DNA from 2 places in the Pseudomonas sp. P1_C12 genome. Region 1 is predicted to be linked to the other one. Evidence: riboswitches for the same ligand, from Rfam matches in the RefSeq annotation. Region 1 holds a riboswitch; the other holds the start of a gene.
The links. Region 1 has a riboswitch for cobalamin ahead of cobW (cobalamin biosynthesis protein CobW). Riboswitches for the same ligand answer to the same signal wherever they lie in the genome.
Positions count from the first base shown of each region.

Region 2: another riboswitch for cobalamin. It lies ahead of cobO (cob(I)yrinic acid a,c-diamide adenosyltransferase); the one in region 1 lies ahead of cobW (cobalamin biosynthesis protein CobW).

Region 1 is NZ_JBFUAE010000010.1:102,089-116,365, reverse strand. Features, by position in the region: gene AC1D19_RS18410 (phospholipase D-like domain-containing protein) at 1-1,013, opposite strand, end outside; gene AC1D19_RS18405 (vWA domain-containing protein) at 1,207-1,752, opposite strand; gene AC1D19_RS18400 (magnesium chelatase ATPase subunit I) at 1,872-2,879, opposite strand; gene cobN (cobaltochelatase subunit CobN) at 3,026-6,892, opposite strand; gene cobW (cobalamin biosynthesis protein CobW) at 6,896-7,966, opposite strand; cobalamin riboswitch at 8,070-8,282, opposite strand; cobalamin riboswitch at 8,477-8,702, shown strand; gene AC1D19_RS18385 (CbtB domain-containing protein) at 8,824-9,015, shown strand; gene AC1D19_RS18380 (CbtA family protein) at 9,027-9,734, shown strand; gene AC1D19_RS18375 (cobalamin biosynthesis protein) at 9,731-10,144, shown strand; gene cobM (precorrin-4 C(11)-methyltransferase) at 10,230-10,976, shown strand; gene nfuA (Fe-S biogenesis protein NfuA) at 11,086-11,670, opposite strand; gene AC1D19_RS18360 (fatty acid cis/trans isomerase) at 11,866-14,163, opposite strand.
Region 2 is NZ_JBFUAE010000002.1:241,105-255,381, reverse strand. Features, by position in the region: gene AC1D19_RS04140 (pirin family protein) at 1-19, opposite strand, end outside; gene AC1D19_RS04135 (OsmC family protein) at 82-498, opposite strand; gene AC1D19_RS04130 (DUF3108 domain-containing protein) at 641-1,354, opposite strand; gene purN (phosphoribosylglycinamide formyltransferase) at 1,363-2,013, opposite strand; gene purM (phosphoribosylformylglycinamidine cyclo-ligase) at 2,013-3,071, opposite strand; gene AC1D19_RS04115 (DUF2066 domain-containing protein) at 3,459-4,511, shown strand; gene AC1D19_RS04110 (AI-2E family transporter) at 4,548-5,621, shown strand; gene hda (DnaA regulatory inactivator Hda) at 5,852-6,556, shown strand; gene AC1D19_RS04100 (C40 family peptidase) at 6,779-7,411, shown strand; gene AC1D19_RS04095 (C40 family peptidase) at 7,578-8,114, shown strand; gene AC1D19_RS04090 (class I SAM-dependent methyltransferase) at 8,133-8,795, shown strand; gene AC1D19_RS04085 (PQQ-dependent sugar dehydrogenase) at 8,920-10,233, opposite strand; gene AC1D19_RS04080 (hypothetical protein) at 10,300-10,884, opposite strand; cobalamin riboswitch at 11,038-11,270, shown strand; gene cobO (cob(I)yrinic acid a,c-diamide adenosyltransferase) at 11,353-11,964, shown strand; gene AC1D19_RS04070 (cobyrinate a,c-diamide synthase) at 11,961-13,358, shown strand; gene bluB (5,6-dimethylbenzimidazole synthase) at 13,355-14,005, shown strand; gene cbiB (adenosylcobinamide-phosphate synthase CbiB) at 14,002-14,277, shown strand, end outside.

The DNA.
Region 1 (14,277 bases):
ATCGGGTTGTGCTGCGTGATCCATTGCCGCGTGGCGCCGACATCTGCCGGCGTGCTCCAGACCTGCTCGAAGGTTTGCAGATAACGGGTACTGAGCCGCGTATCGTCCAGCACATGCACCACGTTGGCCTGACGGTAAACGCCGTTGGGGGTGAAGTTGGTACTGCCGCAGAGTACCGCTTCGGGCTGATACTGCCCCGCTGCGTCGAGCCGACTCAAGACCATGAACTTGTTGTGAAAGATATTGTGGGTGACCCGCCCGCGTTTGTTCGCCTGGGGGATATTTTTCAGGCTGACCTCGTTCAAGACGGTAGTGTCTTCGCCCGGTTGCGCGTGATAAAGGACGCGAACTTTCACGCCGCGTTCCAGCGCAGCCTCCACTGCGTCGACTATCACCTGTAACTGGTACTCATAGATGGCGATATCCAGCGCCCACTGGCCATCGACAGCACGCGCGATAAACCCCAACAAGCGCCCGAGCAAACCGTTCTCCAACCATCTACGCGGGGCATCGGGCCAGGCTTCGATGGGCAGCTTGTTCTTTTTGCCAATGAGTGCATCGAGGTCGGGAAACTTGCGCTCGAACGCCTGACTGGCGGCTACTGCGCGGTTGAAACTGACACTTTGGTTGCCGGGATGGCCATCGTCGGAGGTGACCGTTACCTCCAGGCACTCACCCAGTTGTGGCGCATTGTGGCTGCCGTAGACCAGGTAGACCCGATAATGGATCGTCATCCCCGGATTGACCGCGTAATCGGCCCAGCGGAATTTCTGTAACGGTGCGATATCACTGGGCGTGGCGTGCAACTGGGGGAAGGTATGGTCCTTGTCCGGGAACGTCAGGCTATTGAACAGAAACATCCAGGGTTTGCTGCCCTGCTGTTTTTCAATGGCAAAACCCAACAGGCCAATGCGACGGGATTCGGCCAGGTCCATGGCCAACAGCACGCCATTGGTGCCGGCGTAAGCCTTGACGCGAAAATCGCCCTGTTCATTGACGGCCAGGATACGCATGGTTCACTCCTGTGATGGATTTGCCCAGTGAGCATAGATCGTCGATGAATTTTTACCCTGACGACCCGAAACCGGATTGATGCCGTCGCGAGCAAGTCGGATCGCCGCACCGCCGCTCCCACACTGGATCTTTGCCAGATCTGATGTGGGAGCAACTTTGCTCGCGAAGAGGCCAGCACAGACAGCGCAATGTTCAGCCTGGAAGCAGATCGTCCATATGTCGATAATCCGATTGCAGCTGCGCAGCCAATACTTTGCTGCGCCCAAGACGAATCGGCCCGCGTTCGATGTCGATCACCAGCCCTGGACATTCGATTGCCGGCAGCATGGACCAGTCCTTCAGCCGCCCATCGGTCACCAATAAAAGTCTTTGCTGTTCCGCCGGAAAGCGTTTTTGCCGCGCGGTCAGCCAGTGCCTCGCCTCACCCAGCGCCGCCAGCAACGGCGTTCCGCCGCCTGCGCCGAGCCCATCAAGCCAATGGCGCAAACCGTTGGAAGCCTTCAACCCTTGCACCTGCCACTTGGGCACCGAGCCGCTGGCGGTCAGCAACGCCAGGCGCGCACGTTGGCGGTAGGCATCATCGAACAGCTGCGCCAGCAAGCCTTTGGCATCACTCAACGCCTGATGACGGCGGGTCGAAGCCGACGCATCGACAATCACCAGCCACAGTTCATGGGGCGAACGGGTGCGCAGTTGATACAACAGATCAGCACGCTGACGGGGCCGACCATTAAGCAAGGTGCCGGGCCAGTTGACCGAACCGCTACGTGCTGCATGACGCTTGCCTTGTTTGCCGTGGTCCAGCCGCCCGGCCCGGGGTCTGGCATTCGCCCCCGCGTCACAGCGAGGGCGAATGCCTAGGGCTTTTTTGGCCAGCTCGGCACTTCACGTCGTGCGCCGACCGCCAGTGCCTGGGCCGGCAATTCGCCCCATTGGCCCTGCCCTTCGCTTGGGTTGGCGTGCTGCGGCGCCGATTGTTGCGTCGCCTGGGATGGCTGAGGCGCCGGAGCTGAATGCTCGCGACGACGATGGCGCAAGGCGAACTCGGCGACTGCGTCGATATCTTCCTCGGCGATGGCGTTCGCCCCGCGCCAGGCGGCATGAGCCCGTGCGGCACGCAGCCAGACCAGATCGGCGCGCAATCCATCGACCCCGGCAGCAAAGCAACGCTCGGTAATCTGTGCCAGCGCCTGGTCGTCGAGGGGAATGCTAGCCAGTGCATTGCGTGCGTTCTGGCAACGCTCGCGCAGAGACGCCTGCGCCGATTCCCATTCGGCGCAGAAACCTTGCGGATCACTGTCGAAATCCAGGCGACGACGGATGATCTGCCCGCGCTCGGTCGGTGCAGTGTGACCACCGAGGGCGACATTCAAGCCGAAACGGTCAAGCAATTGCGGACGCAGTTCACCCTCTTCCGGGTTCATGGTGCCAATCAGCACGAACTTCGCCGAGTGCCGATGGGAAATGCCGTCACGCTCCACCAGATTGGTGCCGCTGGCGGCCACATCGAGCAGCAGATCAACGAGGTGATCGGGCAACAGATTGACCTCGTCGACATAGAGCACGCCACCGTCAGCCTTGGCCAGTACGCCGGGGGAAAACTGTGCGCGCCCCTCGCCCAGCGCCGCATCGAGATCGAGGGTGCCGACCAGGCGTTCCTCGGTGGCGCCCAATGGCAAGGTGACGAACTGACCGCTGGCCAGCAGGTCCGCCAGACCCCGGGCCAGGGTCGACTTGGCCATGCCCCGCGGGCCTTCGATCAGCACACCGCCGATTTTCGGGTCGATGGCGGTCAGGTACAGGGCCAGCTTCAAATCGTCAGCGCCGACCACGGCGGAGAGGGGAAAGTGCGGGGTGTCGATCATCGTTTTATCTCGGTCATGGTCGGTTCACGGACGCCTCAATCCCTGTAGGAGCGAGCTTGCTCGCGAAGTGGCAATTACATTCAACATCATCGTTGGCTGACAAATTGCCTTCGCGGGCAAGCCCGCTCCTACAGGATTTGCGGTGATTAGCCGTCTTCTTCTATATCCAGCAACAAGTTTTCCAGCGCCTCGCGGTACTCGCCGGGCTCCTTCCACATCCCCCGTTGTTGCGCCTCGAGCATGCGTTCGGTCATGTCGCGCAAGGCATGGGGATTGTGTTCACGAACAAAATCCCGGGTGTCCGGATCGAGCAAATAGGCATCGGCCAGCAACGCGTACTGGTGATCGTCGATCAACTGCGTGGTGGCATCGAAGGCGAACAGGTTGTCGACTGTCGCGGCCATTTCGAACGCACCTTTGTAGCCGTGACGCTTAACGCCTTCGAGCCACTTCGGATTGGCCGCCCGGGAACGGATCACCCGGTTCAGCTCTTCCTTCAAGGTGCGAATCTTCGGCAGGTCCGGCTGGCTGTGGTCGCCATGATAGCTGGCCGCGGCCTCGCCCTTCAGGCTTTCCACCGCCGCGAGCATGCCGCCCTGGAACTGGTAGTAATCGTTGGAGTCGAGCAAGTCGTGCTCGCGGTTATCCTGGTTTTGCAGCACCGCCTGTACCTGGCTCAAGCGCTGGCTGAACTGTTCGCGGGCGGCGGTGCCCTCGTCGGAACCGCCGTAAGCGTAGCCGCCCCAGTTGAGGTAAACCTCGGCCAGGTCCTCGCGGGTTTGCCACAGACGACCGTCGATGGCGCCCTGCACACCCGCGCCGTAGGCACCGGGTTTGGCCCCGAAAATCCGCCAGCCGGCCTGACGTCGCGCAGCGTCTTCATCGAGCCCCGATTGCAGCAAGGCTACACGCTCGGCGCGTACCTTGGCCGCCAACGGATTGAGGTCGTCCGGCTCATCGAGGTCGGCGACCGCTTGCACCGCCGCGTCGAACAAGCGAATCAGATTGGCAAAGGCATCACGGAAGAAACCGGACACACGCAAGGTCACGTCCACCCTCGGACGATCGAGCAAACTCAGCGGCAGAATCTCGAAATCATCGACCCGCTGGCTGCCGGTCGCCCAGACTGGACGCACGCCCATCAGCGCCATGGCCTGGGCGATGTCATCGCCGCCGGTGCGCATGGTCGCGGTGCCCCACACCGACAGACCGAGCTGGCGCAAATGATCGCCGTGGTCTTGCAGGTGGCGCTCGAGAATCAGGTTGGCCGACTGGAACCCGATGCGCCACGCCGTGGTGGTCGGCAGGTTGCGCACGTCCACCGAATAGAAGTTGCGCCCGGTGGGCAGTACGTCCAGGCGACCACGACTCGGCGCGCCGCTGGGGCCGGCCGGGACGAAGCGACCGCTCAGGGCATCGAGCAAGCCGCGCATTTCTGCGGGGCCGCAGGCGTCCAGACGCGGGGCAATGACGTCACGCAAACCATCGATAATGGCTTGTACCTCAATCCAGTCCGCCTCCTGTAGGAGCGACGGTGCGGCGTTCCGACCTGCTCGCGATGGTGTGTCAGTTGACATCAATGTGGCTGACACACCATCGCGAGCAGGCTCGCTCCTACAGGGGTCTTGTATGGTATTCAGGGTTTGTGAGATCAGTTGTGTAGCGAACAGCTCAAGACGTTCACGGGTATCGCCTGTGGTACGCCAGAGTTCGTCGCCGAGCACTTGCAGTTGTTCAGGTCGCGGCCCAGTCCACGGCTCGGCCAAGGCGCAATCGAGCGGATCGAACCCTAGTCCGAAGGCCTTGGCCAGTGCCCGCAGCAGACTCGACTGCGCACCGCGGCCATCGCCCCGTGGAATGCGCAACAACGCCAGCAAGGTATCGATACGCAAACGCCCGGTGGGCGATTCGCCGAACACATGCAGGCCATCGCGGATCTGCGACTCTTTCAAGTCGCACAGATAAGTGTCGAGTCGCGGCAACCAGATCGCTGCATCGGCATCGCTGTCGAGCTGCTCGTCCAGCTGCAGTTCACGGTCGATGTGGGTGTCGCGCACCAGTTGCAGGATGTCGCGCTGCAACTCGCGGGCGCGGCGCGGATCGAGCAACTGCGCTTCGTAATACTCGTCGGCCAACAGTTCGAGGTTACGCAGTGGGCCGTAGGTTTCGGCGCGGGTCAGCGGTGGCATCAAGTGATCGATGATCACTGCCTGGGTGCGCCGCTTGGCCTGGGCGCCCTCGCCCGGGTCATTGACGATGAACGGATAGATGTTCGGCAGCGGCCCGAGCAGTGCATCCGGCCAGCAATTTTCCGAGAGCCCCACGCCTTTGCCTGGCAGCCATTCGAGGTTGCCGTGCTTGCCGACGTGGATCACGCCGTGGGCGCCGTAGGTGTTGCGCAGCCAGAAGTAAAACGCCAGGTAACCGTGGGGCGGGACCAGGTCCGGGTCGTGATACACCGCGCTCGGGTCGACCTGATAACCCCGCGCCGGTTGAATGCCGACGAAGGTCAGGCCCAAGCGCAGGCCGGCGATCATCATCCGTCCGCTGCGGCACATGGGGTCGTTTTCCGGTGCGCCCCAACGTTCGAGCACAGCTGCGCGGTTGGCTTCGGGCAGCGCGTTGAACATCGCCAGATAATCATCCATGCCCAGGCTTTGCTGGCACGGACGCAGGTCGAGGGTCTCGAGATCGTTGCTGACGCCACCCAGCAACTGCTGGATCAGCACGGTGCCGCTGTCCGGTAACTCAGCCGGCAACGGATAACCTTCGGCATGCAGCGCCCGCAGAATGTTCAGCGCCGCCGCCGGGGTGTCGAGGCCGACGCCATTGCCGATGCGGCCGTCGCGGGTCGGATAATTGGCGAGAATCAAGGCAATGCGTTTATCCGCATTGGGCACCCGCGCCAGATCGACCCAGCGCCGCGCCAGTTCGGCAACGAAGTCCATGCGTGCAGGTTGTGGCCGGTAGCAGACCACATCCGACTGACTGCGCTCACTGCGCCACGCCAGGTCCTTGAAGCTGATCGGGCGGCTGATGATGCGCCCGTCCAGTTCCGGCAAGGCAATGTGCATCGCCAGGTCGCGAGGACCAAGCCCCTGTTCGCTGGCGCGCCAACCGGGTTCGTTGTCCTGGGCGCAAATCGCCTGGATCACCGGAATATCGCGGCGAAACGGGCGCAGATGCGGTGCTTCGGGACTGGACTGGGCAAAACCGGTGGTGTTCAGGATCACCGAGACGCCGGCCTCGTCCAGCCAGTCCTCGACCATGGAAAGGCAAGCTGGCTCTTTAAGACTGGCCAGCGCAATCGGCAATGGATTCAACCCCGCCGCCTGTAAACGCTGGCAAAAAACATCAATGAAAGCGGTGTTCGCCGCCTGCAAATGCGAGCGGTAAAACAGCACTGCCGCCACCGGTTGATCGGCGTGCCAGTCGGCTTGCCAGTCGCTCAGTGCGGCAGAATGTTGGTGCGGATGGTAAATCGCCGTGCGCGGCAGGGTTTGCGGCTCGCCCCAGGTGTAATCACGCGCCAGCCAGCGGTTGGCCAGACAGCGGAAGAAATCCAGGGCGTTACCCATGCCACCCTGACGCAGAAACTGCCAGAGCCGGTCGCGATCCTCGGCACCGACGGTGCTCAGGTCACTGAGCTCCGGGTCCGGACGATCATCGCCCGGCACCAGAATCACCTGCACGCCGCGCTGCGACAGTTCGACCAGGCGCTCGATGCCGTAACGCCAATAGGCGATGCCGCCGTGCAGTGAAATCAGGATCACCCTGGCGTGACGCAGCACTTCATCGACGTACAAATCGACCGAGGCATGGTTCTGCACCAGCATCGGGTTGGCCAGGCGCACGCTCGGATAATCGTCGGGCAATTGCTGCGCCGCTTCGGCGAGCAGCGCCAGGCTGGAATCGCCGCTGCACAGGACCACCAGCTCGGCAGGGGTTTGTCCAAGGTCGGCAATGTTGTCATCCGACACGAAACCGCCGGGTTGGGTCCTGAGCAGGTGCATGGCTTACACGCTGAGCGCGGCGCGCAATTGCGCTTCGAGCACGGTGGCGTCCAGTTCCTGGCCGATCAGCACCAGGCGGGTTACGCGTGCTTCTTCGGCGCCCCACTGACGATCGAAGTGCTTGTCGAAACGCGTGCCCACGCCCTGGATCAGCAGGCGCATCGGCTTGTTCGGGATCGCGGCAAAACCCTTGACCCGCAGGATGCCGTGCTGGACCACCAATTGGGTCAGCGCATCCAGCAGCAAGCTTTCGTCGGCTTGCGGCAGTTCGATGGAGATCGAATCGAAGGCGTCGTGATCGTGGTCGTCATGATCATCGTCACCATCGTGATGATGGTCGTGGTGGCTGTGACGACTGTCGATGTGTTCTTCGGAGCCGGCACCCAGGCCGATCAGCACGTCCAGTGGCAGGCGACCGCTGCTGGCTTCAATGATTTTCACCGCTGGCGGCAATTCCTCGGCGACTTCCAGGCGCACGCGGGCCAGGTCCGCCGGGTTGATCAGGTCGGCTTTGTTGAGAATCACCAGGTCGGCGCTGGCCAGTTGGTCGGCGAACAGTTCGTGCAGCGGCGATTCGTGGTCCAGGTTCGGGTCGAGTTTGCGCTGGGCGTCGACCTGATCCGGGAAGGCGGCGAAGGTGCCGGCGGCCACGGCCGGGCTGTCGACCACGGTGATTACCGCATCCACCGTGCAGGCGCTGCGGATTTCCGGCCACTGGAAGGCTTGCACCAGCGGCTTGGGCAGGGCCAGGCCCGAGGTTTCGATGAGGATATGGTCGAGATCGCCGCGACGGGCCACCAGTTCGCGCATCACCGGGAAGAATTCTTCCTGGACGGTGCAGCACAGGCAGCCGTTGGCCAGCTCATAGACACGGCCGTTGGCTTCTTCTTCGGTGCAACCGATGGAGCATTGCTTGAGGATTTCGCCATCAATACCCAACTCACCGAATTCGTTGACGATCACCGCGATGCGGCGACCCTGGGCGTTGTCGAGCATGTGCCGCAGCAGCGTGGTTTTACCCGAGCCGAGAAAGCCGGTGACGATGGTGACGGGGAGTTTGGCCAGTGTTTTCATCGGATGCCCTATGGCTAAGGTGGCGGGCATACGGGACGACGACCGGCAACGCGGGCGCGCGTGCCTGAAGAGTTCGCCACCGGATCACCCCGCCCGGTTGAAAGTGAGAATCTGTGACGAGGCAGGTCTCCTGGCTGACGGTGTGCCGGCCTTGAGCCTGGCATTCGCTGCGCCTTCCCGCCGGCCTCATGGATTGAGTCAGCAGTGGCGTGGCAACGAACATCACCGTTCACAGTTGCGGGGGCAGCCGCGGCATCGACCGCGTTCCCTTCTTAGCTTCGACAAACGCCGAAGAACCTCGAAAGCGCAAGGCTACGCATGGTGGGAAGACCGGTCAATCACTGTAGGAGCTGCCGAAGGCTTCGATCCTTTGATTTTGCTTTTAAAAACAAGATCAAAAGATCGTCCGAACGCGGCCCGAGCCTTCGGCAGCTCCTACAAAGAGCCGGGCATCATTCAGCTTCAAGTGAGAACCCTTGCCAATTGACGCCCAACCCCCGCCCATGCTCTCCTACGCACCTTGTTACGGGTGCCCTTCACAGGGTGAAACGGGAAACCGGTGAATCATGTGCTTTACTCTAAAGCCATGTCAGTCCGGTGCTGCCCCCGCAACGGTAAGCGAGCGAAGCGTCAGATCCACTGTGCCAATACGGCATGGGAAGGTGATGCTTTCAGGTTCAGGCCCAAGCCTTTGCCCCTCGTGAGCCCGGAGACCGGCCCGCAACACAAAGTGACCAGTACGGTCACTGAACCAACAAACCCGCGGTGGGCGGGCGCTGTTTGAAACCTTGCGCGCCTGGTCGTGCGGTTTTTTGCATGCGCTCTTAATCCCCGCTGACAGACCAGAGGGAAACGCCATGTCGATCATCAGCAGCGCCGAACACACATCCGCGAGCACCACCTCAACCCTGACCCAACGTCTGACCGTCGCCGTCTGCGCGTCGATCCTGGGCGCGTGCCTTGTGTATTTCGCCGGTTTCTCGCACATCGAAGCGGTGCACAACGCCGCCCACGATACCCGTCACAGCTCCGCGTTCCCGTGCCATTGAGAGCTGTCGTCATGATCAAGCGTATTGCGCAAACCGCAGGTTTCACCGGGTTGCTGGCCGCCCTGTTGCTAACCCTGCTGCAAAGCTTCTGGGTCGCTCCGCTGATTTTGCAGGCCGAGACCTACGAAAAATCCGAGCCGGCCGCTGTTGAAATGCATGAACACGCCGACGGTGCGATGGCTGCCCACACTCACGATGCGCAAGCCTGGGAGCCGGAAGACGGCTGGCAGCGCGTGCTGTCGACCACCGGCGGCAACTTGGTGGTAGCGGTCGGTTTCGCCCTGATGCTCGCCGGCCTGTACACCTTGCGTGCGCCGACCAAAACCTCCCAGGGCCTGCTCTGGGGCCTGGCCGGTTATGCGACGTTCGTGCTCGCGCCGACGCTCGGCCTGCCACCTGAATTGCCCGGCACTGCCGCCGCCGATCTGGCACAACGGCAACTGTGGTGGATTGGCACCGCTGCTTCCACTGCCGTCGGTATCGCCCTGATCGTATTCAGCCGTCACTGGCTGATGAAAGTCCTCGGCGCAGCGATTCTCGCCGTCCCCCATGTGATTGGCGCGCCGCAACCGGAAGTGCATTCGATGCTCGCTCCGGAGGCACTGGAAGCCCAGTTCAAAATCGCTTCGCAACTGACCAACGTGGCGTTCTGGCTGGCCCTGGGCCTGATCAGCGCCTGGTTGTTCCGTCGCAAAAGCGATGGTCAATACCACGCATGACGGATATCAGCACAGCGCCGACCCTGGTGGTCGGCCTGGGCTGCCAGCGCGGCTGCCCCGTCAGCACGTTGCTGGCGCTGCTCGATCAGGCACTGGAGGCGCACCAGATTGCTCGTCATGAAATCAAGGCCCTGGCCAGCATCGACTCGAAGCGCGACGAACCTGCGTTAATCGAACTGGCTCAGCAGCTTGGCCTGGAATTGATGTATTTCAGCAGTGAACAACTGGCCGCTTATGAACCGCAACTCAGTCATCAATCGCAAATAGCGTTTGAACGCACCGGTTGCTACGGCGTAGCGGAAAGCGCCGCCCTGGCCCTGGCGGAACAACTGGCCCAGGCCCCGGCAAAACTGCTGATTCCACGACAAAAATACGCCCAGGCAACCCTGGCATTGGCCGGCGCGGCATAAAAAACCCGATAGTCCCCACCGTTGATCATGAACACTCTTCATCTGAAGCCCTGTTCAGCCCCTTTTTTCCCCACAGGAACCGACGATGACCGTCTACTTCATTGGCGCAGGTCCCGGCGACCCCGAACTGATTACCGTCAAGGGCCAGCGGCTGATTCGCAGTTGTCCGGTGATCATTTATGCCGGTTCCCTGGTACCGGCCGCCGTACTGGAAGGTCACTGTGCCGAACAGGTGGTCAACAGCGCCGAACTGCACCTGGAACAGATCATCGACCTGATCAGGACCGCCCACGCCAACGGTCAGGATGTTGCCCGGGTGCACTCCGGCGATCCGAGTCTTTATGGCGCCATTGGCGAGCAGATTCGCTATCTGCGCGAGTTGGGAATTGCGTTCGAAATCGTCCCAGGCGTGACGGCCACAGCCGCTTGCGCTGCGCTTTTGGGTGCGGAGCTGACGCTGCCGGACGTTTCGCAGAGCGTGATTCTGACGCGCTACGCCGACAAGACCACCATGCCACCCGGAGAGGAGTTCTCCAGCCTCGCGCAACACGGCGCGACCATGGCGATTCACTTGGGGGTCAATCACCTGGCGAAGATCGTTGAGGAACTGCTGCCCCATTACGGCGCCGATTGCCCGATTGCGGTGGTCCACCGCGCGAGCTGGCCGGATCAGGATTGGGTGATGGGAACACTCGAGGATATTGCCGGGAAGGTTGAAGCCAAGGGCTTTCGCCGTACGGCGTTGATTCTGGTGGGTCGGGTGCTGGGCAGCGACCACTTCAGCGAGTCATCGCTGTATCGCGCGGGGCATGCGCATCTCTATCGCCCTTAAAATCAAAAGATCGTCCGAAGGCTCGGGCCGCGTTCGGACGATCTTTTAAGCTTCGCCCATAAAAAACGGCGCTCACGGGGCGCCGTTTTTTGATTTCGCAGCGAACACCTTAGTAGTAGGCGTTTTCTTTCTGCGTGTGGTCGGTCACGTCGCGAACGCCTTTGAGCTCCGGGATGCGCTCGAGCAAAGTGCGCTCGATGCCTTCCTTCAGCGTCACGTCGGCCTGGCCGCAGCCCTGGCAACCACCGCCGAACTGCAGGACGGCGATGCCGTCTTCGACCACGTCGATCAGGCTGACCTGACCGCCGTGGCTGGCCAGCCCCGGGTTGATCTCGGTTTGCAGGTAGTAGTTGATGCGCTCGTTGACCGGGCTGTCGGCATTGACCATCGGTACTTTGGCGTTTGGCGCCTTGATGGTCAGCTGGCCGCCCATGCGGTCGGTGGCGTAGTCGACAACCGCATCGTCCAGGAAGGCTTCGCTGAAGTGGTCGATGTACGCGGTGAAGCTTTTGAGCCCCAGCGCGGTGTCTTCGGGTTTTTCTTCGCCCGGCTTGCAGTAGGCAATGCAGGTTTCGGCGTACTGGGTGCCAGGCTGGGTGATGAAGACGCGGATGCCGATGCCCGGGGTGTTCTGCTTGGACAGCAGATCAGCCAGATAATCGTGGGCGGCGTCAGTGATGGTAATAGCGGTCATGGAAACTCCTCGCAGGCTTGGGCGCAGTTTACGCCAATCAACGCGCCGGACAAAGTCCTAGTATTTTTGTCGGGAAAGATTCTTCGATGCTCTGTAGGAGCTGGCTTGCCAGCGAAGGCGCCAGATCAGTCGACATTTGTGTTGAATGTCGTGGCCTCTTCGCTGGCAAGCCAGCTCCTACAGGGTGGTGGTGGTTCAGAGGTTCTCGTAACGGTTCATGTCCAGCACGCCCTCTTCCACCGGATCGGTTTCGTGGATGTAGCGGCTCAGGTCATGGAAATAAGCCCAGAATTGCGGATGACTGCGGCGTATTCCCCAACGTTCGACGATTTTCTCGAAGCTGTCGGTATCCTTGGCGCTTTCCATCGCATCCACAAACGCCGGCACTTGCCCGGCCGGGATGTTGAACATGAAGTTCGGATAGCTGCTGAGTACACCCGGGAAAATCGTCAGAGTGTCGAGCCCCGGCTGATAGCGCAGCGATTCGCCAAGCAGGAATGCGACGTTGCTGTGGGCACGGTTGCGCAGCAGGCTATAGACCTCACGCTTGCCGCTACGGGTTTCGATGCGCAGCAGGGTCGCTTCCGGCAGTTGATCAATCACTTTCAACCCGGCCGCCGGACGCGAAGTCAGGCGGCTTAGCGTCTGTTCGGCACTTTGCAGGTCCGGATCAATGTTCGGCCGCGAGCAGTAGGCGCCGTCGCAGCGGTTGATCGGGTCGGGTCTGGCATTGAGATCGCCGTAACGGGCCAGCAACTGCATGGCAAAGTCGCGCTTGGGATCCTGCGGATTGAGATTCAGCGCAGTCGGCTTGTCATCGTCGATGGACTCGTAGTCCAGCCACATCTTGAATTTTCCACTGTTCTGATACCAGTCGTCGAGGTAGCCATCCCGGGAATCGGCAGGCATCAGGCGCAGGAAATTCTGCTCGGCACCGTTGCGGATCAGGTCGAAATACAGCCGCGTCTGGGCCTGGTGGGACACATTGCCGAACACATCGAAGTTCACTGCCAGTTGATAGTAGGTGCGCTCCAGTAGCGGATAGTCGAACAGCCAAATGGTTTGCGGCACGTCGCCGATCAGGCCTTTGGTCACCGAAGCACTGTCGAAATGGCGGAAGATGCTCAGCAGCGCATTGTCGTTGCCCGCCCACAGGGTCGACCAGCTTGGCGCCGGCAGGTCGGCGTAGCTGTCCCGGCGCAAGGCTTCATATTCATTACGTTTGTCGCGGTAGTCGTGCCACAGGCTGAGGACACTGCCGACGTCGTCGTTCTGCCCCGGCATCGCCAGCAACGGCGTGGCCTGCCCGCGATAGTTCGGATCGGTGACATACAGGTCGTGCTCGGGCGCCTGGAACAGCGCCCAGAAATTATCGCGGATCACGTCCGTGGCGATCTGCCCGCGACACACCGGGCCGCGGATAAACGTGCGCACAAAGTACTCGGCGTTATCGAGCATGAACTGATAGCGCGCCTGGGCCGGGATCGCTTCGAAGGTGGCAAACGGGTTGGCCCGGCTCTGCGGCCCGTAGCCCGGCAATGCGTCGACCTGCCAGTTGCCGCTGTAGAACAGGCTCTTGACCCGCGCCAGCTTCGCCGCACTCAGCGCATAGGTGATGTGGGTCTTGTGCACGATCACGCCCTGCACAGGCCACAAGCGATAGTAAAACTGCGTGCCCGGATCATCGTTCGGGCGACGGGTGTTGATCAGGTCGATCGGCTGGCCGGTCGGGGTGCGCGAACGCACCCACTGGAAGAAATGTCCAGGCTCGCCATCCTTGAAGTAGAGATGGGCGAGGAACCAGTGCTCGAACAGCCAGCGCCCCACCAGGCTTTCCCGGGCTCCCGGGGAATTGAGCAGGTTTTCCCATTGCACCACCTCCAAGGCTTCCCTGGCGCTGGGCGCCAGCGCCTGCTGATCGATCGGCGCGCCTGCCGCCAGCCAGCGTTGCAGCGCCTGGTACTGCTGGTCAGTCAGGCCGGTCACTGCCAGTGGCATGCCTTCTTTCGGGTGCGAAGCGGCGTAGCCGTCGAACTCCGCGGGCATGGCACACATGTTTTCCCGGTTCAGGCCCAGGACGATGTCTTCCGGCAGCTTGGCGCTGGGCTGCAATGGGGTTTTGTGGCCAAGTTCCAGCATCCGCGCCATCAGTGCGGCCTGGCTGCCCCGGGCATCGAGCACCGAATAGAAGCCCTTTTGCTGCCAGGCCTGTTTGCCGGAGGCGTCATAGAACAGTCGGGTCGGCGCAACGGCCTGGCGGCGGTCACCGTCGTAGACCGGGATTTTCGTCGCGCCCCGTGCCGCGCCCTCGCCGCTGCCCAGGTTGAGCTGACAGGCGGCGTCGTTGCAGGCGTGGCAGGCCACGCACTTTTCAGTGAAGATCGGTTGAATGTCGCGGCTGTATGAAATGACAGAAGAAATCGCCGGACTTTGCGCCACAGCGCCCCAGCTTAAAAACAAAAACAATGTGCTGATGACGAAGCGATACGACATGTCCCTGGTCCTGAATCCTGGAAAAACGCCGCGATTCTACCGGTCTGTCATCCTTGCCAACATGAACGATATTCATGCAAATTCGAGTCTTGCTCCAAAAGCGCACAGGTTTGC
Region 2 (14,277 bases), on a different contig from region 1:
TCACGAGCGGAGTGTTCATGGTGCGTTCCAGGCTGAGCGGGTGATGCGTTCGAGCATAACCCGCTTGCGCAGCCCTTGCCGCTATTGGCTGAACGCGCCTTCGGACAAATGCGTTTCGATGCTCACTTCAGACGTGGTCATCAGCTTGTGGATCGGGCAGCGATCGGCCACGCGATGCAGTTCTTCACGCTGGGCGTCGGTGAGTACGCCCTTGAGGGTCAGTTTGACGTGCAGCGCGTATTGGCCTTTCTGTTCCTGACTGTTGTCGCGCTTGACCTCCACGCCGACACCGGTCAGCGGGATGTCCTTCTTCCTGGCATACAGCTTCAGGGTCAGGGCCTTGCAGGCGCCTAGCGCGGCATCGAAATAATCGTGCGGTTCCGGCGCAGAGCCATCACCGCCGGCCGTGACGGGCACGTCGGCGAAGAGTTCGTGGTCATCGATTTGTACGCTGTGGCGAAAACCTTCGGCGCAGACAGTGTTGACGGTGACAGTCATGGGAAACCTCGCAGGTATCAGAAAAACTCATTCGATCAAAAAAGACCTTGAAGGTATAGAACCATTGCGCTTGTCGGGTGTTCCAATTTTCGAACCCACAAAAAAGCCCCGCGATTGCGGGGCTTCATGGTACCGATCCGGATCAGCTGCCTTTGACAGTCTTGCCGTTGACCGTGCCGTCCAGGAGCATGATGTTGTACTCCTTGCCGTCGGTTTCGACCTGTTGCAGGCGGACCAGCAGGTAATCCCAGTCCTTGGCGAACCACATCACGGTGATGCGCTTGTTTTGTGTCGGGTCGCGTACTCGTTCAACCTTGATCGCATCGATCTTGCCGGCCTTGGTGTCGACTTTTTCAGTGCCCAGCACGCGGAAGTCATAGGTGTCGACTTCATTGCCGTCGACCACCTGATAGCTCATGCTTTTCTTGCCTGCGGCAACGTCTTGCTGCAAGGCCAACTGGTAGGTGGATTTGTCGAGCATGCCGCGGTTCAGGGCAACCTTGACCGCGTCGCCGCGATCGGTGCCGGTGATCACTTTGGTGTTCCAGTCGAAATCCAGATCCGATTTCTTGGCCTTGCCCAAACCGCCACGTTCAAAGTGGTACGACACTGGAAGAAGCGTGTCCTTGTCCGGGGTCAGGGTGCTTTCCTCGGACAGGCTGGCGATCATCATCGACGCCTTGAAACTGAGCTTCCATTTGCCGTCGCTGGTTTTTTCGAGGCTGCGCTCGGCAGTGCCGCTCATGGGCAGCTGTTTCCAGTCGGCGGTGTAGCTGGCGGAGAAGGGTTGAAGGTCCGCCGCCTGGGCGAAGGGCAAGGCGAGCAGAGCGCAAGCGAAGAGCAGGGCGCGACGCATAAAATCTCCTAGTTTCGAATCAAGTGGCCGCTGGCCGCGAGTAGCTGTCCATCCAGTAAAGCACCTTGCTCGTCGAGGGTCAGACGACCTTCGGCAAACCAGCGTACGGCCATCGGGTAGATCAGGTGTTCCTGAACATGGACCCGCTGCGCCAGACTCTGCGGCGAATCCTGTAACTCTACCGGTATTACAGCCTGTACGACCAGTGGTCCGCCATCGAGTTCCTCGGTGACGAAGTGCACGGAGCAGCCGTGCTCGGTGTCGCCGGCCTCCAGTGCGCGCTGATGAGTGTGTAACCCTTTGTATTTGGGTAGCAACGAAGGATGGATATTGAGCAGGCGACCCTGATAGTGGCGTACGAAGCCAGCGCTGAGAATGCGCATGAATCCGGCCAGTACCACGAGTTCGGGGTTGAAGGCGTCGATCAGTTCGATCAGCGCGGCGTCGAAGGCCTCGCGACCTTCGAAAGCCTTGTGATCCAGGGTGCGGGTATCGATACCCGCGTCCCTGGCGCGTTGCAGGCCGTAGGCGTCGGCGCGGTTGGAAATCACCGCAGCGATGCGGACCGGGCTGTCGCCGGTCCGCGTGCTGTCGATCAGGGCCTGCAAGTTACTGCCGGTGCCGGACAACAGCACCACCACATCACAGGTTTTAGGCATTAGTGTGCCTTAAGGTTCTTCAGTTCGACCTGAGCCGCGCCTTCGGCAGCGGTGGCGATCTGGCCGATGACCCAAGGCTGCTCGCCCGCTTCGCGCAGAACGTTCAGGGCGGCTTCAACGTGCTCCTGAGCCACGCAGATGACCATGCCCACGCCGCAGTTCAGCACGCGGTGCATTTCGTTCTCGTCAACGTTGCCTTTCTCTTGCAGCCAGTCGAACACTGCCGGGCGGTTCCAGCTGGCCACGTCAACCACGGCTTGCGCGCCTTTTGGCAGAACGCGCGGAATGTTGTCCAGCAGGCCGCCACCGGTGATGTGGGCCATGGCTTTGACAGCGCCGGTTTCCTTGATCAGCTTGAGCAGCGGCTTCACGTAGATACGGGTCGGGGCCATCAGCAGGTCGGTCAGCGGCTTGCCGTCGAGCTGGATGTTTTCGATGTCGGCGCCGGACACTTCGATGATCTTGCGGATCAGCGAGTAGCCGTTGGAGTGCGGGCCGGAAGACGGCAGGGCGAGCAGGGCATCGCCAGCAGCAACCTTGGAGCCGTCGATGATTTCGGATTTTTCCACGACGCCGACGCAGAAACCGGCCAGGTCGTAGTCTTCGCCTTCGTACATGCCCGGCATTTCAGCGGTTTCGCCGCCGACCAGGGAGCAACCCGACAGTTCGCAGCCAGCGCCGATACCGGTCACAACCTGGGCAGCGGTGTCGACGTTCAGTTTGCCAGTGGCGTAGTAGTCGAGGAAGAACAGCGGCTCGGCGCCACACACCACCAGGTCGTTGACGCACATGGCGACCAGGTCGATGCCGATGCTGTCGTGCTTGTTCAGGTTCAGGGCCAGGCGCAGCTTGGTGCCGACGCCGTCAGTACCGGAAACCAGCACCGGCTGCTTGTAGCCGGCCGGGATTTCGCAGAGGGCGCCGAAACCGCCCAGGCCGCCCATGACTTCCGGGCGCGCAGTGCGCTTGGCGACGCTCTTGATGCGTTCGACCAATGCTTCACCGGCGTCGATGTCTACACCGGCGTCCTTGTAGCTCAGGGAGGGTTGCTTGCTCATGATCCAGGCCTTTAGGGGGGGGATTTCTGGGTAACGACCGAGTCCGTCGGGAGCGCCGAAACTGCGTAGGCGAGAACCATGCGCGCTATTCGGACACTACCCGGCTGTTGCCGGTCTGCGAAGGCGCGCGATTTTATCAGGCTTGAGCCGCAGCGGCCATCCTCAGGCCGACAGCAGGGCCATATCCGTTCAAAAAAAACCGTTGATGCGCGGTGTCGGTGGCATCCTGCATGGCTGTATAAGGTATCGCGATTAACCGTCTATCGTTATGACAGTGCGAAAACTTACCCGGAACGTGTGAATGTTTTGCGTCGGGCAACGGTCACAGTCTTGCTCGATCGTCTTCATGCGGTCTGTTCCAGCCGCTCTTGTCGTCAGGAATCTTCCATGCGTTTTTGTAAATTCTTGCTTGTGAGTTGTTTGTCAGTAGTCAGCCTGGTCAGTCACGCCGAAACTGTCAAAGGCCTTTACCAGGTGCGCGAGCCGGTGAATGGCCAATCGCCCGAGGAGCGCGACCAGGCGACCCAGCGTGCGTTGGACACCTTGGTGTTGCGCCTGACCGGCGACCCCAAGGCCGCTCAAAGTCCAGGGCTGGCAGCGATTCGCAAAGACCCGCAACAGATCATCAGCCAATACGGCTTTGAGGCGGGGCCGCCGGAAGTCCTGAAAGTCGATTTCGATCCGGGCACCACCGAGCAGGCCTTGCGCCGCGCCGGCCTGGCGATGTGGGGGGGCAATCGGCCGTCGATCCTCGGCTGGTGGTTGAATGACTCCACCGAGGGTTCAAGCCTGGTGGGCGACGGTCAGGCCAGCGCGGCGCCGCTGCGTCGGGCGGCCCAGCACCGTGGCTTGCCATTGCGCTTGCCGTTGGCGGACTTGAATGAGCAGATCGTCGCGACCGCGCCGAATCTGGAGGGCGCAGATCCCGCGCCTTTGCAAGCGGCATCGGAACGCTACAACGCCGACGCCCTGCTCGCGGTACACGCCAAGGAAGAGGGCGGGCAGTGGCAAGCCAAGTGGCAATTGTGGCTGGGGGATAAAAAAGAGGCGGGTAGCGTGCAAGGCGCCGATCAGGCCGCCGTGGCCGATGCGGTGATGCTGGCGGTCAACGAGCGCCTGGCGCCGCGGTTTGTTGCCAAGGCCGGTGCTTCGAGTGAGCAATTGCTGGAGGTGCAAGGCATGAATCTTGAGCACTACGCGTCCCTTGGGCGCTTGCTGGAGCCATTTGGCGGGCGTGTGCAAAGTGTCGACGGCGACCGGATTGTCTATAGGGTCAATGGCAGCGCCGATCAGCTGCGTGCACAACTGTCGCTGGCGAGGCTGCAGGAAGCGCCTGCGGGTCAGGCACCGGCCCCGGCAGTGCCGGTTCAGCCTGCCGCCGGTGGTGCGGTGCCTGCCCCAGCGCCAGCCCCGACACCACAACTGCGTTATCGCTGGTAGTTTTTCTTTCTTTATATAGAAGCAATGGAGTGGTTCATGGCCGATACGCGGCGTTGGTTCTGGCTCGGTGGGGTGGTCCTGCTTTGTGCGTTTGTCTGGTTGTTGCATCCGATCCTGACGCCATTCCTGGTGGCGCTGCTGTTGGCCTACCTGTTCGACCCGCTGGTGGATCGGCTGGAGAAGGCAGGCCTGTCTCGAACCTGGGGCGTCGTGGCGGTGTTTGCCCTGTTTACATTGATCTTCACCGCGCTGCTGCTGGTATTGGTGCCGTTGCTCGCCAGGCAGTTGTTTCGTTTGTATGAGCTGGCCCCGCAGATGCTCGACTGGCTACAGCACACGGCGTTGCCCTGGGCGCAATCGAAGTTTGGCTTGTCGGAAGGTTTCTGGAAGTTCGACAAGCTCAAGGCCGCCATCAGCGAGCATATGAGCCAAACCACCGATATTGTCGGCGTGGTGCTGAGTCATGCCACTGCCTCGGGGTTGGCGTTGATTGGCTGGCTGGCGAATCTGGTGTTGATTCCGGTGGTGAGCTTCTACTTGTTGCGGGATTGGGACCTGATGATGGCCAAGATCCGCAGCCTGCTGCCCCGTGATCGTGAAGCGCGCGCGGTATCCCTGGCGGGTGAATGCCATGAAGTGCTCGGCGCGTTCGTTCGCGGACAGTTGCTGGTGATGGTGGCCTTGGGTGTGATCTACGCAGCGGGCCTGATGCTGGTCGGGCTGGAACTGGGCTTGTTGATTGGCCTGATTGCCGGTCTGGCAGCGATCGTGCCGTACATGGGGTTTATCATCGGCATTGGCGCGGCGCTGCTTGCGGGGTTGTTCCAGTTCGGTGGTGATCTTTATCCGATGCTCGGCATTGTCGCGGTGTTCATGGTCGGCCAGGCGCTGGAGGGTATGGTGCTGACGCCGTTGCTGGTTGGTGACCGGATTGGCCTGCACCCGGTGGCGGTGATTTTCTCGATTCTGGCCGGTGGTGAGCTGTTTGGCTTTACCGGTGTGCTATTGGCATTGCCGGTCGCGGCGGTGATCATGGTGCTGGTGCGTCATGTGCATGATTTGTATAAGGATTCTGAAATCTACGGGAGTGTCGACGAGCCGGAGTGGTAAGGGGCGTCGATGGTTGATGGCGGGTTGCCCGGGTTCATGCCGGATCAGCCTGCTTGCATCGCGCGACTGTCACATGCACCGCCAAAGAAACTGTCATAAAACCGGTGCATTAACGCAAACCTTTGATTTTGCTTGTTGTCTGTCGCATTGTGCGACCCGGCTCACGGGTATAAACTTCGCAAACTTTACACAGAGGCCACTAACGGTTCCTTTGGAACTGTTCAGTCAGGATGAAACCGATTCAGCTGCCCCTAGGTGTGCGTCTGCGTGACGACGCCACCTTTATCAATTACTACCCAGGCGCCAATGCCGCTGCACTCGGCTATGTCGAGCGGCTGTGCGAAGCCGACGCCGGCTGGACCGAGAGCCTGATATACCTTTGGGGCAAGGATGGGGTCGGGCGTACGCATCTGTTGCAGGCCGCCTGCCTGCGCTTCGAGCAATTGGGGGAACCTGCGGTCTATCTGCCGCTGGCCGAGTTGCTCGATCGCGGTATTGAAATTCTCGACAACCTTGAGCAGTACGAGCTGGTCTGTCTCGATGACCTGCAGGCGGTTGCCGGCAAGGCGGACTGGGAAGAGGCGCTGTTCCATCTGTTCAATCGTTTGCGCGACAGTGGTCGACGCTTGCTGATTGCCGCGTCGACATCCCCCCGTGAGTTGCCGGTGAAGCTGGCGGATCTCAAATCGCGCCTGACCCTGGCCTTGATCTTCCAGATGCGCCCGCTGTCCGATGAGGACAAATTGCGTGCCCTGCAATTGCGCGCATCCCGTCGCGGGCTGCATCTGACCGATGAAGTCGGGCATTTCATTTTGACTCGCGGTACCCGCAGCATGAGTGCGCTGTTCGAGCTGCTCGAGCGTCTCGATCAGGCCTCCCTCCAGGCTCAGCGCAAGCTGACAATCCCGTTTTTGAAAGAAACCCTCGGCTGGTAAACCCGCTGAATCCGGGGCTTTTAGCCAGTTCGGCGAATTACAGGCACCAGAAACCCAGCTTTCCTGCCCGGTTGCAGGCTGCGCGTATGTTTAAAATGGGCTTAAGCGCTTAGATGTAAACGAGAAACGGATAAGTCACAAAAAGATCGATTGAATTTGCAAATGAGGATGATAGCGGGCATAGTCTCGGCTTCTTTACAACTATCAGCCACGGTCGTGCCCATGCTAAATCGCTTCGCACCCCTCGTGCCTCTCGCACTCGTTACCCTGTTGTTCGGTTGCGCTGCCCACACTCCGGTGTCCCAGCAAGCCCCGCAGCAACAGGTTCAAAACTCCGTTACTGCCCAGTCTTCCGCTTTCTTTCAGGAAGAGCTGGCGACCGAAAAAGAACTCGCAGACTTCGCTGGCGGCAAGTCCTACCAGCTTCCGGTCCTGGCCGACAGCATCCTCGAACGTGGCATGTCCCTGATCGGTACCCGTTACCGTTTCGGCGGTACTTCTGAAGCCGGCTTCGATTGCAGCGGTTTCATCGGTTACCTGTTCCGCGAAGAAGCGGGCATGAACCTGCCACGCTCCACCCGCGAAATGATCAACGTGGACGCTCCGCTGGTCTCGCGCAGCAAGCTTGAGCCGGGCGACCTGCTGTTCTTCGCAACCAACGGTCGTCGCGGTCGCGTCAGTCACGCCGGGATCTACCTGGGTGACAACCAGTTCATCCACTCCAGCAGCCGCCGTAGCGGTGGTGTGCGGATCGATAGCCTGGGTGACAGCTACTGGAGCAAGACCTTCATCGAAGCCAAGCGCGCCCTGGCGATGGCACCGAATGCGTCGCCAATCGTCACTGCACGTAAATAAGCGGACAATTTGTAAGGCGAACTTAAAGTCTTACTTGAAGTTTGCCATATAACCGCTAGAATCCTGATATATGAATGATGGCAAACCGCCTGCGTCACGCGCAGGCGGTTTTCTTTTCTGCATTCCCAGCAGAAAAAAGCCGCAGCCAGATCAGGATGCTCTGCTTATGACGACGTCGGCCCGCCTCGCAATCATGTTCTTCGCTGCGCTACTCAGCGCCTGCGCCAGTCGTACACCGCCACCTGCGCCGGTGGTTCGCGCTCCCATCGTATTTGGCTCCTCACAAGCTTTTTCGCCCGAAGCGGAAGACGTGCTGTTTCGCGCGCTCGGCCTTGTGGGCACGCCTTATCGCTGGGGTGGCAACACGCCGGATTCCGGATTTGATTGCAGCGGCCTGATCGGCTACGTGTATCGCGATGTCGCCGGTATTTCCTTGCCGCGCACCACTCGCGAGATGATCTCCATGCAAGCGGCGAATGTGGGCAAGGAAGGCCTGCAAACCGGTGACCTGATTTTCTTCGCCACCAATGGCGGTTCCCAGGTCAGTCATGCCGGCATCTACGTGGGAGAAGGGCGCTTCGTCCACGCACCAGCCACTGGCGGCACCGTGAAGCTCGACAGCTTGTCCAAGGCCTATTGGCAAAAAGCTTATCTGAGCGCCAAGCGTGTTCTGCAGCCTGAACACCTGGCGCGCAACCCGTAACGTCCGGAGCTGCCGGTCATGACTGCTCGCACGCTTAATCTCGACGACGCCCTGTACCAATACCTGCTCGATGTCTCCCTGCGCGAAACGCCACTGCTCAAGCGCTTGCGCGATGAGACCCAGGCGCTGCCGATGGCACGTTGGCAGGTGGCTCCGGAGCAGGGGCAGTTTCTCGCTTTGCTGGTGAAACTGACGGGGGCCGGGCGCTTGCTCGAAGTCGGCACCTTTACCGGTTACAGTGCCCTGTGCATGGCGGCGGCATTGCCGGCTGATGGCTCGCTGATTTGCTGTGATATCCCCGGCGACTACAACGCCATCGCACGGCGCTACTGGCAAGAGGCGGGGCTCGCCGGGCGGATTGACCTGCGACTGGCTCCGGCGCTGGAAACCCTCGCCGAGCTTGAGCGACAAGGGCAGGGCGGGCAGTACGACCTGGTGTTCATTGATGCCGACAAGGCCAACTACCCGGCTTATCTGGAACACGCCCTGGGATTGCTGCGGGTCGGTGGGTTGGCGGTGTTCGATAACACCCTGTGGAGCGGGCGTGTGCTCGAGGCCAGCCCCGAGAGCGCGGACACCCGGGCAATCCAGGCGCTCAACCGAGCGTTGAAAGACGATGTGCGGGTGGATCTGTCGTTGTTGCCGTTGGGTGATGGGCTAACACTCTGTCGCAAACGCTAAGCCTTTGTGGGAGCGAGCCTGCTCGCGAAAGCGGTGTATCAGTCACCAAATTTGTCGACTGACCGTGCGCATTCGCGAGCAGGTCGGATCGCCGCACCGTCGCTCCCACAGGTGATGTATCCCGTTACCTGGCAGCCGAAACCCGCCACACCTTGTTCCCCACGTCATCGGCCACCAGCAGATCGCCTTGCCGGTCGATCACCACGCCCACCGGGCGGCCCATGGCTTGTTCTTTGTCGTTGAGAAAACCGCTGAGCACTTCAATGGGCTTTCCGACAGGTTTGCCTGCGCTGAACGGCACGAAAATCACTTTGTAGCCACTGTGTGGCTTGCGGTTCCACGAGCCGTGCTGACCGATGAATGCCCCTTGGGTGAATGGCGCCGGCAGCTTGCTGTTTTCGGCGAAGGTCAGGCCCAGTGACGCCGTGTGCGGGCCGACGGCGTAGTCCGGGGCAATGGCCTTGGCCACCAGGTCCGGGTTCTGCGGCTCGACACGAACATCGACATGCTGGCCGTAGTAACTGAACGGCCAGCCATAGAACGCGCCGTCTTTCACCGAGGTGATGTAGTCCGGTACCAGATCACCGCCGATTTCATCCCGCTCGTTGACCGCGGTCCACAGTGCGCCACTGTGCGGTTCCCAGGCCATGCCGTTGGGGTTGCGCAGGCCGGAGGCGAAGATCCGGTGCCGGCCGGTGGCACGGTCCACTTCCCAGATCGCTGCGCGACCTTCTTCCTTGTCCATGCCGTTTTCGGCGACGTTGCTGTTGGAACCCACGCTGACGTAGAGCTTGCTGCCGTCCTTGCTGGCGATGACGTTTTTGGTCCAGTGGTGGTTCAGCGGGCCGCCCGGCAGGTCGATCACCTTGATGGCTGGTGACTTGATCTGCGTATCGCCGTTTTCATAATGGAATCGCAGCAGGCTGTCAGTGTCGGCCACGTACAGGTCGTTGCCGACCAGCGTCATGCCGAAAGGGGAATTGAGGTTTTGCAGAAACACCGTGCGGGTTTCCGCGATGCCATCGTGATCCTTGTCCCGCAGCAACGTGATGCGGTTCGGGCTGGGCACGGTAGAGCCGGCACGCCCCATGACTTTCTTCATGACCCAGCCGCGAATGCCATTGCCGTCTTCGGGTTTGGGTGGTGCGGCGGTTTCCGCCACCAGCACATCGCCATTGGGCAGCACATAAAGCCAGCGCGGGTGATCCAGGTCTTCGGCAAAAGCGGCCACTTGAGTGCCCGTGGCGGCGACGGGTTTTGCACCCGGCGGCCAACCGATGGCCGGGGCGATGTTCATGGTCGGGATCAGGGTTTTGTTCGGTTCCGGCAATTGTGGCGATGGACCGGTGCCGTCGGAGACTTGCAGGCGGGAGGTCTCGCCACAAGCGGCGAGCCCTCCGCAGAGTGCGATAACGAGAACGAGCGGGGGCTTGCGCATGCTGGTGTTCCCTATGAATGCCTTGTTCTAATCATAGAGATGCGTTGTCGTCCGATGGTTCAACCCTTAGCCACGTGCTTCCTTGAACAGCACCGCAATGCCGGGGTGATAGTTGCCGGCTTCGTTGCGCAACTTGCGATAGGCGTAAGGGAAGTACCAGGCAACGGCGCAGGTGTGTTCCTTTTGCAGGTCGTCGACCATGTCCTGGAGTTCTTCCGGCGTTGCGCCTTGCTGGGCTTTTTGCGGGGCAACGAACAGGCAGCCGACTTTCAGGTCGCTGGCGTGGCTCAGTCGCTTTGCATCGCTGGTGATGTCGAGCAGGGCCTGGGTCAGGTTGAGGCTGTTGACCCGTGGCCAGCGCTGGCTGGTCTGGATGTACGCGCGGGTTTCGGGCGAGGCGAGGAACAGGTCGGCACGGCTGTTGCGTTCGCCTTCTTCGGTCTGTTTGCGGGTGGGCGTCTGTTGCAGCGTGACCATCTCGGCCATCCAGGCGGCGGCGGACAGCAGCCCGAGGTTGGCCTTTTCGTCGTGCCAGTACGGTGTGTCGCCATCACCGCGGACGGCGTTATAGCGGTCGATGCATTCGAACCAGCGCTCGAGCACCGGGCGCAGGAATTCCAGCTTTGGATTGCTGATGATCATGCCTTGCATGGGTTCACCCTTGTTATTGTGTTGTGGGGTTGTGGCTCTTTGATATCACTGCTTTGGGCGTGGCACAAGATTGACGTCAGTTTATTGATTGATGGCAGATATTCGGTCGATCGCCTCCCGGCTTTAATTGACGCTCCACCCCCAACCCTCTAACCTTCGCGGCTTGTTTCAGGTGCTCTGTGGCTTGGGTCGACAGAGTGAAACAGGGAAGCCGGTGAGTGAGTCCTTCTGTTGGTCGAAGGCCCGCAATTCCGGCGCTGCCCCCGCAACGGTAAATGAGTGAAAACTGTGTGTGATGCCACTGTGTCGATTCGATGCGGGAAGGCGCACAGTCTGGCCTCGCGCCACTCATGAGCCCGGAGACCGGCCTGATTCATCCAGCGGCATCACGGTGGGCGATGCCAGGCTTTTTGCCTTCTATTCTTGTGCCTGCCCGCCGTTATTCCTGCCTCAACGGAGAGCTCCCCCATGACTGATACCCCCGATCGTGACGAACGCCACCTGGCGCGCATGCAGCGCAAAAAAGCCGTGATCGACGAGCGCATCGCCAATTCCCCGAACGAATGCGGCCTGCTGCTGGTGTTGACCGGCAACGGCAAGGGCAAGAGCAGTTCGGCCTTCGGCATGCTTGCCCGCGCCATGGGGCACGGCATGCAGTGCGGCGTGGTGCAGTTCATCAAGGGCCGCAACAGCACCGGCGAAGAGCTGTTCTTCCGGCGCTTTCCCGAGCAGGTGCGCTTTCATGTGATGGGCGAAGGCTTTACCTGGGAAACCCAGGATCGTCAGCGCGACATCGCCGCCGCCGAAGCCGCCTGGGCGGTGTCGCAGCAACTGCTGCGCAATCCGTCCATCGGTCTGGTGGTGCTGGATGAGCTGAACATTGCCCTCAAGCACGGCTACCTCGATCTCGATCAGGTGCTCAGCGACTTGCAGGCCCGACCACCGATGCAACACGTGGTAGTCACCGGGCGTGCCGCCAAGCCGGAAATGATCGAGATGGCCGACACCGTCACCGAAATGGGCATGATCAAGCACGCCTTCCAGGCCGGGATCAAAGCGCAGAAAGGCGTCGAATTGTGAGTCAGCCTCGACTCTGTCCGGCGGTACTGATTGCCGCGCCGGCTTCCGGCCAGGGCAAGACCACCGTCACCGCGGCGCTGGCCCGATTGCATCGCAATCAGGGGCGCAAGGTCCGCGTGTTCAAGTGCGGCCCCGACTTTCTCGATCCGATGATCCTCGAGCGCGCCAGCGGTGCGCCGGTGTATCAGCTGGACATGTGGATGGTTGGTGAGCAAGAAAGTCGCCGGCTGCTGTGGGAAGCCGCTGCTGAAGCCGACCTGATCCTGATCGAAGGCGTCATGGGGCTGTTCGACGGTACGCCGTCGAGCGCCGATCTGGCGCGGCATTTCGGTGTGCCGGTGCTGGGTGTGATCGATGGCACGGCCATGGCCCAGACCTTTGGCGCCCTGGCCCTGGGGCTGGCGCGTTATCAGCCGGACTTGCCGTTCGCCGGGGTGCTGGCCAATCGTGTCGGTACGCTGCGCCACGCGCAACTGCTCGAAGGCAGCCTGACTGAAGGTTTGCGCTGGTACGGCGCGCTGTCCCGGGAAACCGGGATCGAATTGCCGAGCCGGCACCTGGGGCTGGTGCAGGCCAGTGAGCTGAACGATCTCGACCTGCGCCTCGATGCGGCCGCCGATGCACTGGCCAGTAGTTGCGAGGTTGCGCTGCCGCCGGCGGTCGAGTTCGCCGCCCCTGATGTCATTGCAGCCGAACCGCTGCTGGCCGGTGTACGCATTGCCGTCGCCCGCGATGAAGCCTTTGCGTTCACCTACGGCGCGAGCCTGGATCTGCTGCGGGCGATGGGCGCCGAGTTGTCGTTCTTCTCGCCGATCCGCGACCGTGCGTTGCCGGAGTCGGACAGCCTGTATCTGCCCGGTGGTTACCCGGAACTGCACCATGTTGGGTTGGCGCAAAACACCGCGATGCTCGACGCGATCCGTGCCCACCACCGGGCAGGCAAACCGTTGCTCGCCGAGTGTGGCGGCATGCTGTATCTGCTCGATTCCCTGACCGATGTCGAGGGCACTCGCGCCGAACTGGTTGGCTTGCTGGCCGGTGATGCGGTCATGCAAAAGCGTCTGGCCGCGCTGGCGTTGCAAGCGGTGGAACTGCCGGAAGGTTCGCTGCGCGGGCACACCTATCACCATTCGCTGACCACCACTGAACTGGCGCCGATTGCCCGTGGCTTGAGCCCTAACGGCGGACGCGGAGCGGAGGCGGTCTACCGTGAAGGGCGGATGACCGCCTCTTATGTGCACTTTTATTTTCCGTCGAACCCCTCGGCGATTGCCGCATTGTTTGCGCCTGACCTTGAAGCCGCTTTCGCTGCGATGCGGCGATCCGACAAGCCAGCTCCTACAATGGATCAGCTAGCCCCTGTAGGAGCTGCCTTGCCAGCGAAACGGCCATGACGGACGACGCATTTTCCGAAGCCGAACGCGCAGCGGTCTATCGCGCCATCGCCGAACGGCGCGACATGCGCCACTTCAGCGGCGGCACCGTCGAGCCCGAATTGCTGCTGCGCCTGCTCGAGGCCGCACATCAGGCACCGAGTGTCGGCCTGATGCAGCCCTGGCGCTTCATCCGCATCAGCGATCGTGCCTTGCGCGGACAAATCCAGGCCTTGGTGGAAGAAGAACGCGTCCGCACCGCCGAAGCCCTCGGCGAGCGCAGCGACGAGTTCATGAAGCTCAAGGTGGAAGGCATCAACGATTGCGCCGAGGTACTGGTCGCCGCACTGATGGACGACCGCGAGCAGCATATCTTCGGCCGCCGCACCTTGCCGGAAATGGACATGGCCTCGCTGTCCTGTGCGATCCAGAACCTGTGGCTGGCATCCCGCGCCGAAGGGCTGGGCATGGGCTGGGTGTCGCTGTTCGAACCACAGGCACTGGCGGACCTGTTGAGGCTGCCACCGGGAGCCAAACCGCTGGCGGTGCTGTGCCTTGGGCCGGTGAAGGAGTTCTATCCGGCACCGATGCTGGTGCTAGAAGGCTGGGCGCAGGCGCGTCCGCTACATGAATTGCTGTATGAAAACTATTGGGGAGTGAGTCAATGAGTGTGGCGTTGTTGAGTGTCGCTGCGGTTGCGCTGGATGCGCTGCTGGGCGAACCCAAACGCTGGCATCCGCTGGTGGCGTTCGGCCGTTTTGCCGACCGCATCGAGCAACGCTTCAATGGCGGCGGTCGCGGCTGGCGCAGTCATGGCGTCACCGCGTGGGTGATCGCCGTGTTGCCGCTGACGCTGTTGGTCACGGCATTGTCCTGGGCGCCTTATGTCGGCTGGATCATCGAGATTCTCGCGCTCTATTGCGCCCTCGGCATGCGCAGC